One region of the Halobacillus sp. ABH2_015 genome, then DNA from elsewhere that is predicted to be linked to it. Evidence: riboswitches for the same ligand, from Rfam matches in the RefSeq annotation. Region 1 holds a riboswitch; each other region holds the start of a gene.
The links. Region 1 has a riboswitch for S-adenosylmethionine ahead of ACXAD6_RS00190 (PLP-dependent aspartate aminotransferase family protein). Riboswitches for the same ligand answer to the same signal wherever they lie in the genome.

Region 1 (4,206 bases):
GAAATGACCCCTTCCTGGAGCCAGAACACACCAGGCTGGATGTCCGCTGCTTCCCGGGCAATCTCAATGGCGGCCTCAGGGCTGCGGAACACCTGGACGACGTCGATGCTGAATGGGATCGATCTCAAATCCGGGTAAGCTTTCTCGCCAAGCACCTCCTCCTCCCGAGGGTTCACCGGGACGATCTGATACCCGAGCCGCTGCATTTTTCTTGCGAGTCGGTGACTCGGACGGGAAGGCTTTCCACTGAGACCGACGACAGCCAGGCGTTTCGGACGTGTTTCTCCTCCTTCTGTAATCTTCGCAGAGCTGAGCGCCCACTTGATGACTCCTTCATCATTCTCTGTGATTGCCCGCTTTCCGGAATCATTGCCTGTTGCCTTGGCAATGGCCCGATCCAGGTCATTGATTAAATCCTTGCTGGATTCGAGTCCGATGGAAAGACGAATCAGCTCTTCCGTCACTCCGGTCGCCGCAAGCTCTTCAACAGAAAGCTGCTGGTGGGTCGTGGACGCCGGGTGGATGATCAGAGATTTCGCATCGCCGACATTGGCGACATGGGACCACAACGAGATGTTGTTGATCACCTGACTCCCAGCTTCTCTGCCTCCTTTGATTCCAAATACGACAATGGAACCATAGCCGCCCTCTAAATATTGATTGGCCAGTTCATGGGCCGGATGGTTTTTCAAGCCGGGGTAGGAAACCCACTCCACATCGGGGTGTTCCGCCAAGTATTCAGCCACTTCCCGGGCATTATCTGAATGACGTTCCACCCGCAGATGTAGCGTTTCAAGTCCCTGGAGCAGAAGGAAAGCGTTCTGCGGACTGAGGCAGGAGCCAAAGTCACGAAGCAGCTGGACCCTGAGTTTTGTAATGTAGGCGAGCGTGCCGAAATCGGCTGTATAAACGATCCCGTTGTAGCTCGGATCCGGCTCTGTGAAAACAGGGAACTTTCCATTGCCCCAGTCAAACTGCCCGCCGTCGACAACGACGCCGCCGATAGCTGTTCCATGGCCACCAATCCATTTCGTGGCCGAATGGACGACAATGTCAGCTCCGTGTTCAATCGGACGGCACGTGTAAGGTGTGGCAAACGTGTTATCTACAATCAGCGGGATTTTATTTTCGTGGGCAATAGCGGACACTTTCTCAAAATCAAGCACGTGAAGACTCGGGTTGCCGATGGTCTCAGCGAATACAGCCTTCGTATTCTCATTGATGGCCTGTCTGAAATTGTCCGGATCGACCGGGTCAACAAAATGAACATTAATGCCATACCGCGGTAAAGTGTTGGCGAATAAATTATAAGTTCCGCCGTATAAATTGGATGCTGCCACGACTTCATCTCCTGCACCAGCTACATTCAAAATGGCCAGGGCAATGGCGGACATGCCTGAAGCCGTCGCTACCGAGGCTACTCCGCCTTCCAGAAGAGCCATGCGTTTTTCGAATACGTCCACCGTCGGATTTCCGAGCCGGGAGTAAATATTCCCCGGTTCATCGAGGGCAAAAAGGCTCTGGGCGTGATCGGTATCATGAAACACATAGGATGTGGTCTGGTAAATCGGAACGGCCCTTGAACCGGTCGTAGGATCTGGTGACTGTCCACCGTGCAGAGAAATGGTATCAATATCGTAGCCTTCAAAAGAGTTGGTCATTGTATGTCCTCCTAAAGTTTATTATTCTCATCATTTTAATCAGTTTTAAAAAGAAAGTGGTCCTTACAGCGTCTATATCCATGCAAAAAGCCCTCTTCCATATAAGAAGAGGGCTGAACGTACTGTTATCCTCCTCTTATCTACCAGATCCATGATCTGTAGGACTTGGCACCTTTTCAAACCGATGTTTGAAGGTTGCCGGGCTTCACAGGGCCTATTCCCTCAGCCGCTCTTAATAAGAGTACTAGTTATTTAATTTTGATTATGATGTGAATTATAGCTGACCATCTGCATCAATGTCAATAACATTCTGAATTTTTATTTTATTGAAGCGTCAATGGTTCTTTTCAGCTGATGAATGATATCTTCATCGCTCTCAATTCCTATGGATAAGCGGATGACGTAATCGTTCACTCCGATTTTTTCACGTTCTGTTTCTGACAGAGCCCTGTGTGACGTACGGACAGGGTAGGACACAGTTGTCTGGACACCAGCGAGTGTCGGTGCAATTTTGATCCATCCAAGAGATTTGAAAAAGGCTTCCACATCCACGCTCTCATTGAGCTCGATGGTAACAATCGCTCCATGACCACGTTCAGATACGTATTCAGGATAAAACACCTTTTTAACCCCACTATGCTCCCGAAGTGCCTCTGCAACACTTTTTGCATTCGCAGACTGTTGTTTCATCCGGAGTGCAAGGGTTTTGGCCCCTCTCTGGGTCAACCAAGCTTCAAACGGACTTAAATTTGCTCCAAGAGTCACGATTTTCTGGGCTGCTTTGGAAATCAATGCTTCCGAACCGGCAAGGACGCCGCACGTGACATCACTATGACCGCCTATGTATTTCGTTGCACTGTGCACAACAAGGTCCACTCCATACTGATAGGGCTGGACAAGATAGGGGGTGGCGAATGTATTATCCACCATCGTCTTTATGCCGTGTTTTTGAGCGAGACTGCTCAGACCTTTCAAGTCTTCCACGCGTAGGAACGGGTTGGAAATCGATTCCGTATAAAGCAGATGGGTATGAGGCTGGATGGATTTCTCCACCTCGTCCAAATTGTTAAAGGATACCATGGTGACGTCGATTCCGAAGGATGGCAGTTCTTTAGTCAGGAGTTTGTGCGTACCTCCATACACATCTTCTGCGGCTACAATATGGCCTCCGGGTTCAACAGCCGCCAGAATGCCTGCAAGGATGGCTGACATTCCTGAGGAGGAAGCGACTCCAGATGGAGCACCTTCGAGCTCAGCAACCGTTCCCGCAAGTTCATCGGTATTCGGATTTTTTTCTCTTGTATATAAGTATGGACTTTCCCCTTCATAGTAACTTTCCAGATGGTCCAGGTCCTTGAAGGTAAAGGCGGATGTCTGATAAATCGGTGTCGTCTTGCTGTTATGCACCTGTGATTGATCCTGTTTATGGTGGACAATTTTTGTTTCAAAGCTTGGGTGTGTCATTCGTCGACTCCTTTCTGATCACTTAATCAAAAATTATATCGATGGAGAGGTGTTATTGTCAAAGTTTTTCGACATATTCAGACAAAGCCTTCAGCAACTGGCTTTGATAGGCAGGGGTATGAGGAACAAATGATTCCGCCTTCATAGTTTCTGATTCCCCGGTGCAAATCGAAACACCTGCAGCCACTTCCCTCTCTCCCGTCATTAAGAAGGATAACTGATCCAGAGGGATGGCAAGAACGTCAGCCACTTCAACTCCCACCGGCATATCCCCGCCAGGCCAATGATAGAAAAACAACCGGCAGATTTCCCGGTCCACCTTGTCTTTCCCAATCAATTCCTCCTTCACATATCCTGCCGGTGTTAAAGCAGAACGTTCCAGTGACAGCCCCAATTCTTCCTGAATTTCGCGCAGTCCCCCTTTCATCAATCCCTCTCCTGCTTCGATGTGTCCGGCGGCCGTTATATCATATAAGCCGGGATAATCTTCTTTATCAAAGGCCCTTTTCTGCATCAGCACATGCCACTTTGTATCGACTTTCTTTACAAACCAGCAGTGAAACGTTTCGTGCCAGTCTCCATCTCTGTGAACCTCCCCGCGGACCTTGACACCCGTTTTTTCTTCCTTTTCATTAAAAATATCCAGCATTTCCTCCATCTCTTAAGCCCCTCTCCCTATATACGGATCTTTCTGTGATTACGATCTATGATATCCAGAAGTTTAATTTAACAGCAAGGAGGAAATCTTAAACAAAAGGAGGTGGAACGATGAGCGAAAAGAAAACACGCCGCGCCCGTGTCGAACGATCGAATGAGGCGGCAGAAGCTTTTAACCGGTCAGCAAAATTCAATCAGGCTTTCTCCCACGAACCCCCGCAAGCCTTACAGGAAGATCATAACCATTCGGAAGGAGACTCCCTGCTCCACCATTACTCCGATGACGAAAAATGACCTGCGTTTATCCGCGGGTTATTTTTATGACCTCTCAAAAATATAGAAAATTCTGTTAGTATAGAAGGGAGCGTGACAAGCATGATGAAAGGGTGAATTCACCATGGGGGAAAACATAGGAAAATGGAAG
Region 2 (4,206 bases), 2.8 Mb from region 1:
TGATTAAGCTGGGATAGGTCATAGTATGTAGGAACGGTTCCGAAGTAACGCTCGTAAATCAACATGCCAATAAACAAAAGAGACAAAAACAAATCCAGAACAAGATAGGCAGCCGCTTTGCCCCGCTTAAAGACAAGCTCAATGAGAGCCATAAAAATCAAGATAAACGAAGCATCATACCAAATTCCTGCCCAAATACTCGTATCTTGAAGAAGCAGATAACGCAAAATTATAAACTTCAAGGAAATCATAATAAAAAAGTAAAAGAAATAACTGGTTAGTAAACGTTTCATCGAATCTTTCATATAAACACCTCTCTATTATTCTACCCAAATGTAAAGTTTATGTAAACTTAATGTAAATAAGGTAGAATAAGGCCGCTTCATCAGCATGGCTTCAAAAGGCGCTTGAAAAGATTCTGTTATTCACTCTGATTTCCACATGTCTGCGAGCTTTTTTATATGGGCGGGCGTCGTTCTGCAGCAGCCACCGATGATCCTTGCTCCATGCTCGTACCAGAGTTTGGACTGCTCATGAAAGTCAAGCCGACTGGCAGACCCATGCCACGTCTTCGTTTCCGGATCATAATCTTCCCCGGAGTTTGGATAGACGATCAGCGGCTTGCTCGAACAGCGGTTCAACTCTTGTAAAGCTTCCGCCGCATGTTCCAGAGGCGCACAGTTCACACCTATAGCAGCCACATGTGTATTACCCTCCAACGCTGAAGCGACCTCCTTGAGCGGAGTACCCTCACTGATCGATTGACCATCTTTTAACGTAAAAGAAATCCATGCAGACGCAGATGGATACTCCTGTAAAATTGAACCGATCACCTTTGCTTCCTGCAGAGAAGGCAGCGTTTCAACCGCTAAAACGTCAGCACCCGCTTCAACAAGTGCTTGAATACGTGGTTGGTGAAAATCAAATAAAACCTGATCCGTGACGCCGTAATGACCGGAATACTCCGAGCCATCCGCTAAATAGGCACCATAGGGTCCGACAGAAGCAGCTGTAAGCGGCCTTGGCCGCTCAAGATTTTCCCTCCACACTTCGTCCCGTGCTTCCCCGGCAAGCGTGACCGTTTTTTTAATAAGAGTGACAGCCTCTTCTTCTGATAAGCCCCTTTGGGCAAAACCATCAGTCGTCGCCTGGTAGCTTGCGGTGATGCTGATGTCTGCTCCCGCTCTGTAGTAGGAGGCATGCACATCTTTGATCGCTTCAGGTTTTTCCAACAGCACTTTTGCGGACCATAAAGGATCATCAAGCTCGCATCCGTATGATTCCAGTTCCGTTGCCAAAGCCCCGTCCAGGAGAACCATCGATTGTTTTTCCAAAAGAGATTCAATGGGATTGGATAGATTTTGTTTGTTGGACATGTTTTACTCCCCTTTTCTTTTTCATAGATTCTCTCACATAATAAGCCGCATAGCAGAATGCAATGAACGGACCCCCACAGTACAAGGCGATCCGCTGTGTCGGATCAAAGGCAATGCCGATACAGGATGCCAGGCATAGAAGAAAAGCCGCAATCGGGACCACCGGGTACCACGGGGCTTTGTAGGATAAATCACTATCATTTCCTTCTGCCCGCCGGTGCGCCCGCCGGAAAAGGAAGTGGGAAGCGCTGATGCTCATCCAAACGACGACTACAGCCAGCCCTGAGATCGATACCAGAATGATGTAAACGGTATACGGGGCGATGATACTGGATAGCAGCGCCAGACCGCCGCCAAGCATACTAAAGATGATCGCTGTCAAAGGAACTCCCTTTTTTGTCAGCTTCGCAAACACCGGGGAGATGGTATCCTTGTCCGCCAGTGACCACAGCATCCGGGCCGACGCGTATAATCCGGAGTTGGCTGCGGAAAGGATGGCTGTTAATATGACAAAGTTCATGACATCGGCCGCATAAGGAATACCGATGCGGTCAAGGACTGCGACAAACGGACTTTCCACAACCCCTGCCGCCTCACTTGGAAGAAAGATGGATAAAATGGCAATGGTCCCAATGAAGAAAATAATCAACCGTGCCACCGTTGTCCGAATTGCCGTCGGGATGGTTCTCGCTGGATCCTGCGTTTCCCCTGCGGCAATCCCAATCAATTCTGTACCGGAAAAAGCAAAATTGACAGCAAGCATCGTCATGAAGATTGCCGTTATACCATTTGGAAACAAGCCCTCACTCGTAAGATTTGAAAAGAATGGAGCCGGTTCTGACCCCGACAGCTGTATCCACCCAAAGGCGGCCCCGAATCCGATAATGATAAAAAGGACAATGGCTGCCACTTTGACAGAGGAAAACCAAAATTCTGCCTCCGCAAAAAATTTCACACTAAAGGCATTGAATCCGAAAATAAGAGCGGCGAACAACGCACTCCAAATCCACACACTTACATCGGGAAACCACCGCTGCATCAAGAGCCCGGCAGCTGTAAATTCTGACCCGAGAGCTACCGTCCACGTCAGCCAGTACAGCCATGCTACAGTAAAGCCTGTCCCCGGCCCTATGTAGTTATGAGCGTATGTATGAAAAGCCCCTGTTTCAGGGTTATGAACGGCCAGCTCTCCTAAACAGAGCATCACCAGATACACGACCAAAGCACCAATCAAATAGGCTAGGATTGTCCCGAACGGACCGGCCTGCTGGATGGTGTACCCTGAGCTTAAAAACAGTCCCGTACCGATAACTCCTCCCAGTGAAAGCATCACCAGGTGTCTTGTTTTCATTTCTCTCTTAAATTGATATTCCATTTGTCTCCCCCCTTGTGATGGTGGGCAAACAATTAAAAAACGCACCCTTGAATGAGTGCGTCAACTGACAAATAATAGATGGAAGTCTCTTATCGATCAGGATTGTTCACCCGCTGGAATTAGCACAGTATCTTCACAGACCTGCTGCTGAGGCTTCCAAGGGCCAGTCCCTCCACCTCTCTGGATAAGATATTTTTTTATAACTCTACTAGTCTTAATCATAATTGTCAATTTATTTTCAATATTCTATCCTTCATACCATCCAAATGAAAAGCCCCTGGTTCATAACCAGAGGCTTTTCACTCATACTCATATGCTTATTTCTGTTCCAATTGCTCTGCCACTTCATCGCTGACAGCATTTGTACCGCCGAGCACCTGGAAGTTGTTGATTTCAAGCTTTCCAATCGTCTCTTTTGTGGATTCCGGAAGCTGATCCGGCTTAACAAGGAGCATGGACGCTTCTTCCTTCGCAGCCAGAACAGAGCCCGCTAAAGCGTCAGCGAAGTTCTGACCATTCGCTACGAATGTCTTCCCTTCCTGCACACCCAGCTGTTCTGCAATGGTAGAGGCTGTTTCATAACGAGTCTTACCGCTGTAACGGGAAGCGTCAGGAAGCATCGCTTCGACCTCTTCAGAAATGGCATTCGTTCCACCTACAACAATGCTCTGTTCAAAGTCAGCAAGAGCTGTTTTGGTGATGGATGGCAGCTCATCTGTTTTAGAAAGGAGAATCGGGTAGCCTTCCTTCGCCGCATAAGGAGCCACAGCCAGAGCATCCGGATAGTTGAATCCATCTGCTACAACTACATTCTCAGGGTTTCCGTCAAGGCGGGCGGCAATATTGGCTGCCGTGTCAAAGCGCGTTTTCCCAGAGATGCGATCTACGTCGACACCCATTCCTGATAATTTGTACTTCACATATTCAGAAACGGCACCGGTCCCTCCAAGAATAATCGCTTTTTCAGCACCCAGGCGCTTGATTTCCGCAGCTACTTCACTGTTCAAGTTTCCGGACTTTGTCAAAAGGATCGGCGCATCTTCCTTATAGGCAAGAGGAGCACCGGCAAGAGCATCCGCAAACTCATCTCCCCGGGCAATGACGACTGTGTCAGCAGAATCCCAGCCTTTTTTAGAAATCTCAACGGCTGTTTGGTAACGATCCTCTCCGCTCACACGTTCTGTCGTTTTTTCAACAATACGGGATTCTTCATCAGGAGAAACCGTGCCCTGCTCTTCCAGGTATTCATTGAATACTTCATAGTCTACAAAGAATAATTCTGTCATCTTACCGGCATCCTTGGCTTCCTTGAATGTTTCATATCCATCGCCACCTGCAGCGATAAAGGCGTTCGTAGCCACCGTGTATTCTTTGTCCAAATCAAGCGCTTCATATCCATCCTCTGTTTTCACTTTGACATTAACGATACGGTCTCCTGCTTCATTTGAGCGATCG
Region 3 (4,206 bases), 3.2 Mb from region 1:
TTCATTGCATCAAGCAGGTACAAGTAGCTGTTCGCGTCAAACCGTTCTTTGATTTTATCTCCCTGATAATCCAGGTAGGACTGAATTTCATAAGTGTCTCCTCCATTGGACCGGTCAAACCTTTTTTCAAAAAGAGCAGGGCTTCTGTAAGTCACCATGCCGGTCATCCGCGCAATTTCAAACCCCTGCAGGGACTCATTCGTCGTGTAGTTCCCGTCTTGGAAAAAAGGATCGTTTTTAATGGCTTTCGCCCCGATATGATTGAAGGCGATGCCGTAATCACTTAAGTAGGGGGTGGCAGCCATAATCAGCAGCTTCTCCATAAAGTCAGGGTAGAGGAGCCCCCACTCATACGCCTGCATACCTCCAAGCGATCCTCCCGCAACAGCTTTGACCTGATGAATGCCCATCTTTTTTAAAGCCTCATACTGGGCACGGACCATATCCCGGATGGTCACTTTAGGGAAATGCTGACGGAATGGTCTGCCTGTATCCGGATTCATACTGGCGGGACCTGTAGACCCGTGACAACCTCCCAGAACATTGAAAGTAATCACTTGGAACAGGGAGGTGTCGATTGGCTCCCCCTCCCCGATTAATCCTGCCCACCAGCCGGGCTGCTCTTCCGTACCCACAGCTGCCTGGTTCCCGGTTAAAGCGTGGCAGACGACAATGACGGGAGCATGAGACGGGCCGGTGCGTTCGTAAGCCAGTTCGACAGATTCCAGCCGTCCGCCGGATTCGAAATGGAAGGGTCCCAGTTCAATCGTTTCCAAAGCTGCTGTCTGGCTGGCGGGGTTTTTTAAAGACATGCTTTCATTCTCCTTTCTGGCCATTATACAGTGACGAGTGTTTGAGATAAGTGGTGTCCTGAGCGGATCGAAACGATCGTCTCGTAAAGGCTCGCACCGGATAGGATTTGTTCATTTTTCAGGGAAGAAGCAGTTTTGGACCAGATGACCGATGGATTCGCCGACTGGGCCAGATCCGTTTGGTTTTCTCCAAGGGTTTCAAAGTAAAGAATATCGAAAGCTGGATCGTTCTGTTCCAGAATGTCTTCCACCTTTGAAAAAGTAGTCACATCAAAACCGAACCGCTCCAACTTGGAGGCTTCCTCCTGCAGGCCTCCCGGCTGATCAGGAATGACGCCGATCGTTTTCCGGCGGATGTTCCCATTGGACCGGTCGAGAGAGGAACGGAGAACGGTCTCCGCTGGATGAGGCTGTTCCTTATAAGGGCGGCTGTATCCATTGGCCTTTTCTATGGCTTGATCCAAGTCCTGTATAAGATCAGTCACAGATTCCAGACCAACCGACAAGCGGACAAGTTCTTCGGAAACACCGGACTTTTTCAAGTTCTCCTCATTCAACTGCTGATGGGTGGTGGATGCCGGATGGATGATCAATGATTTCGCATCACCCACATTAGCTACGTGGGACCAGAGTGTGGAGTGATCGATCAATTTACGACCGGCTTCGCGTCCCCCTTTGATTCCGAAGACAACCATGGATCCGGCTCCGCCTTTCAAATACTTTCGGGCAAGGTCATGAGTAGGGTGATCCTGCAGTCCAGGGTAATTCACCCAATCCACCCCTTCATGATTCTGCAGGTATGCAGCAATCTCATAGGCCTGTTCTGCATGCTTTTCGATTCTCAGGTGAAGCGTTTCAAGTCCCTGCAGGAGCAGGAAGGCGTTCTGGGGGCTCAGGCAGGCGCCGATATCTCTCAAAATCTGAACACGGAGCTTAACCGCATAGCCGGCAGGTCCAGCATCAATACCGAAGCGGATGCCGTTGTAGCTTTCATCAGGCTCAGTAAAACCCGGGAATTTTTCGTGATTCCAGTCAAAACGCCCGCTGTCTACGACAATACCGCCGATAGCTGTACCATGGCCCCCGATCCACTTCGTTGCGGAGTGGACAACGATATCGGCTCCCCAGGCGATCGGTTTGCATACATAAGGGGTGGCGAAGGTGTTGTCGACAATCAAGGGAATGTGATGGGCGTGGGCAATATCCGCTACCGCTTCAAAGTCCAGCACATTCAGGCTTGGGTTCCCGATGGTTTCAGCAAAAATCGCTTTCGTTTCAGGTGTAACAGCTTCCTCAAAGGCATTAGGATCGTTCCCATCTACGAAAACAACGTTCACACCATAGCGGGGAAGGGTGTGGACGAATAAGTTATACGTACCTCCGTACAAGTTGGAGGAAGTGAGGATGGTATCTCCGGCTCCGGCAACGTTCAGGACGGCCATCGTGATTGCCGCCATCCCGGAAGCTGTAGCGACAGCAGCGGCACCGTCTTCCAGAAGGGCAACACGCTGCTCAAATACATCGACCGTCGGGTTTGTGATTCTGGAATAGATGTTCCCTGGTTCGGCCAGGGCGAATAGGTTCTGGGCATGATCGGTATCATTAAATACATATGACGTTGTCTGATAGATGGGAACAGCACGCGATCCTGTTGCTGGATCAGCTTCCTGTCCACCGTGAAGCAGCTGTGTTTCATCACCGTATACATGATTTGAATTGGTCATTGTTTCATTCCTCCTTATGATTTCCAGGACATCCTGATCCTCGGTGTAGAGGGAAAAAGAAAAACCCTCTTCTGTAAGTAAGAAGAGGGCTTTTATGTATGCTTACCTCCCCTTATCTTTCAGATCATCTGATCTGTAGGATGTAGCACCTTTTCAAGTTTTCCTTGAAGGTTGCCGGGCGTCTCAGGGCCTAGTCCCTCTGCCGCTCACGATAAGAGTTTTCAATATTTAATTTATCTGACTTGTTTGAAATTATAAAGGGGTCCAGCTCTCTTGTCAATTCCCAGCTTGAAACAAGGGTGTTTAAATCTATAATAGGGCGGGAATGGATAATTAAGTCTATGTTGAAGGAGATGTTTTCATGAAGGAATATAGTGTAGTACCAAATAAAGATGTAACCGGATGGTTCGTAAAAATTGAGGACGTAGCTCCGACAGATTTATTTGATGAGCGTGATACAGCTGTAGAAAAAGCGGAAGAAATCGCGAAACAGAACAAACCGAGCCGCTTGTACATCCTTGACCAGAATCACGAAGTTGAAGAAGAGCGTACCTTTTAAAAAATCCCCGTCCAGGGGATTTTTTTATGGCTTCCTATGCTTGTTTTCCTGTGGCTGTAGTTTTTTTGCGTGAAACCGATTATGATGGGACACAGGTTGAGAAAGAAAGGAAGGACCGGAATGAATCATACATATGACGTGATCATTACAGGAGCCCGGGCAGCTGGGGCAAGTCTGGCTGTCCTGCTCGGGAAAATGGGGAAGCGTGTCCTGTTGATCGATAAAGCCGCGTTTCCGAGTGACACACTGTCTACTCACTTTATGTCCCATACCCGCTTCCTTGAGGAACTGGGCATCCTTCATAAACTGGAGAAGACCGGTTTGAGAAAAGTGAGCCGGATGCGGACGTATATCGGCCAAAGTTTTATAGAAGGACCGAGAGCGGATTATACGATTATACCTAAACGAGATGTCCTGGACCCTCTTCTGATCGAGCAGGCCGAGGCGTTGAGTTCCGTCACTTTTATGCCGCGTACGTCAGCAAGAGGTTTGATCAGGGAGGACGGGCGCGTTGCCGGGCTTCACCTTGAAACAGAAGGGGAAGCGTGGGAGGCCTGTGCAGCGTGGGTGGCCGGAGCGGATGGAAAGAACTCGAACATCGCTGCCTGGACGGAAGCAGAGAAGTATCGGGAAACGAAGCCTCTCCGTCCGGTCTTATACGGTTATTACACAGGCGTGGAGCCGTTAAGCGAACCTGTAACGGAGATTTTCCTGCATGAAGGACGAATCGGCTTTGTATTTCCAATGGAGGAAAACCGGGATTGTCTCGGTATTGAAATCCACCCTGGGGAATTTACGGACATGATGAAAGCGCCGCAGGATACATTTGAACAAACGTTTAATCAATTTTACGGAATGAAGAAAAGGATGGAAGGGGCAGTTCTGCAGGGAAAGATTATCGGAACCCCCGGAATGCCGAACTTTTTCAGGAATGCTTATGGAGAGGGCTGGGTCCTCCTTGGAGATGCTGGTCACAGTAAAGATCCAAGTACGGGGCTTGGAATCAATGATGCGTTTCTACAGTCCTTTCTGCTGGCCGATGCTTTTCAGCAGATGGATGAAGGGGTGGATTGGAAAACAGCCCTGGATCGTTTTCAGAGTCGAAGGGATG

Region 2: another riboswitch for S-adenosylmethionine. It lies ahead of ACXAD6_RS15070 (amino acid permease); the one in region 1 lies ahead of ACXAD6_RS00190 (PLP-dependent aspartate aminotransferase family protein).
Region 3: another riboswitch for S-adenosylmethionine. It lies ahead of ACXAD6_RS16715 (O-acetylhomoserine aminocarboxypropyltransferase/cysteine synthase family protein); the one in region 1 lies ahead of ACXAD6_RS00190 (PLP-dependent aspartate aminotransferase family protein).

The regions. Positions count from the first base shown of each region.
Region 1 covers NZ_JBSWUG010000002.1:23,368-27,573, reverse strand. The annotation lists gene ACXAD6_RS00190 (PLP-dependent aspartate aminotransferase family protein) at 1-1,661, opposite strand, end outside; SAM riboswitch class I at 1,795-1,903, opposite strand; gene ACXAD6_RS00185 (trans-sulfuration enzyme family protein) at 1,980-3,125, opposite strand; gene ACXAD6_RS00180 (NUDIX hydrolase) at 3,184-3,783, opposite strand; gene ACXAD6_RS00175 (hypothetical protein) at 3,894-4,076, shown strand; gene ACXAD6_RS00170 (hypothetical protein) at 4,180-4,206, shown strand, end outside.
Region 2 covers NZ_JBSWUG010000002.1:2,868,847-2,873,052, forward strand. The annotation lists gene ACXAD6_RS15060 (LTA synthase family protein) at 1-152, opposite strand, end outside; gene mmuM (homocysteine S-methyltransferase) at 426-1,376, opposite strand; gene ACXAD6_RS15070 (amino acid permease) at 1,342-2,751, opposite strand; SAM riboswitch class I at 2,838-2,942, opposite strand; gene ACXAD6_RS15075 (cell wall-binding repeat-containing protein) at 3,069-4,206, opposite strand, start outside.
Region 3 covers NZ_JBSWUG010000002.1:3,215,219-3,219,424, reverse strand. The annotation lists gene metX (homoserine O-acetyltransferase MetX) at 1-812, opposite strand, end outside; gene ACXAD6_RS16715 (O-acetylhomoserine aminocarboxypropyltransferase/cysteine synthase family protein) at 836-2,536, opposite strand; SAM riboswitch class I at 2,646-2,754, opposite strand; gene ACXAD6_RS16710 (DUF2188 domain-containing protein) at 2,898-3,095, shown strand; gene ACXAD6_RS16705 (FAD-dependent monooxygenase) at 3,216-4,206, shown strand, end outside.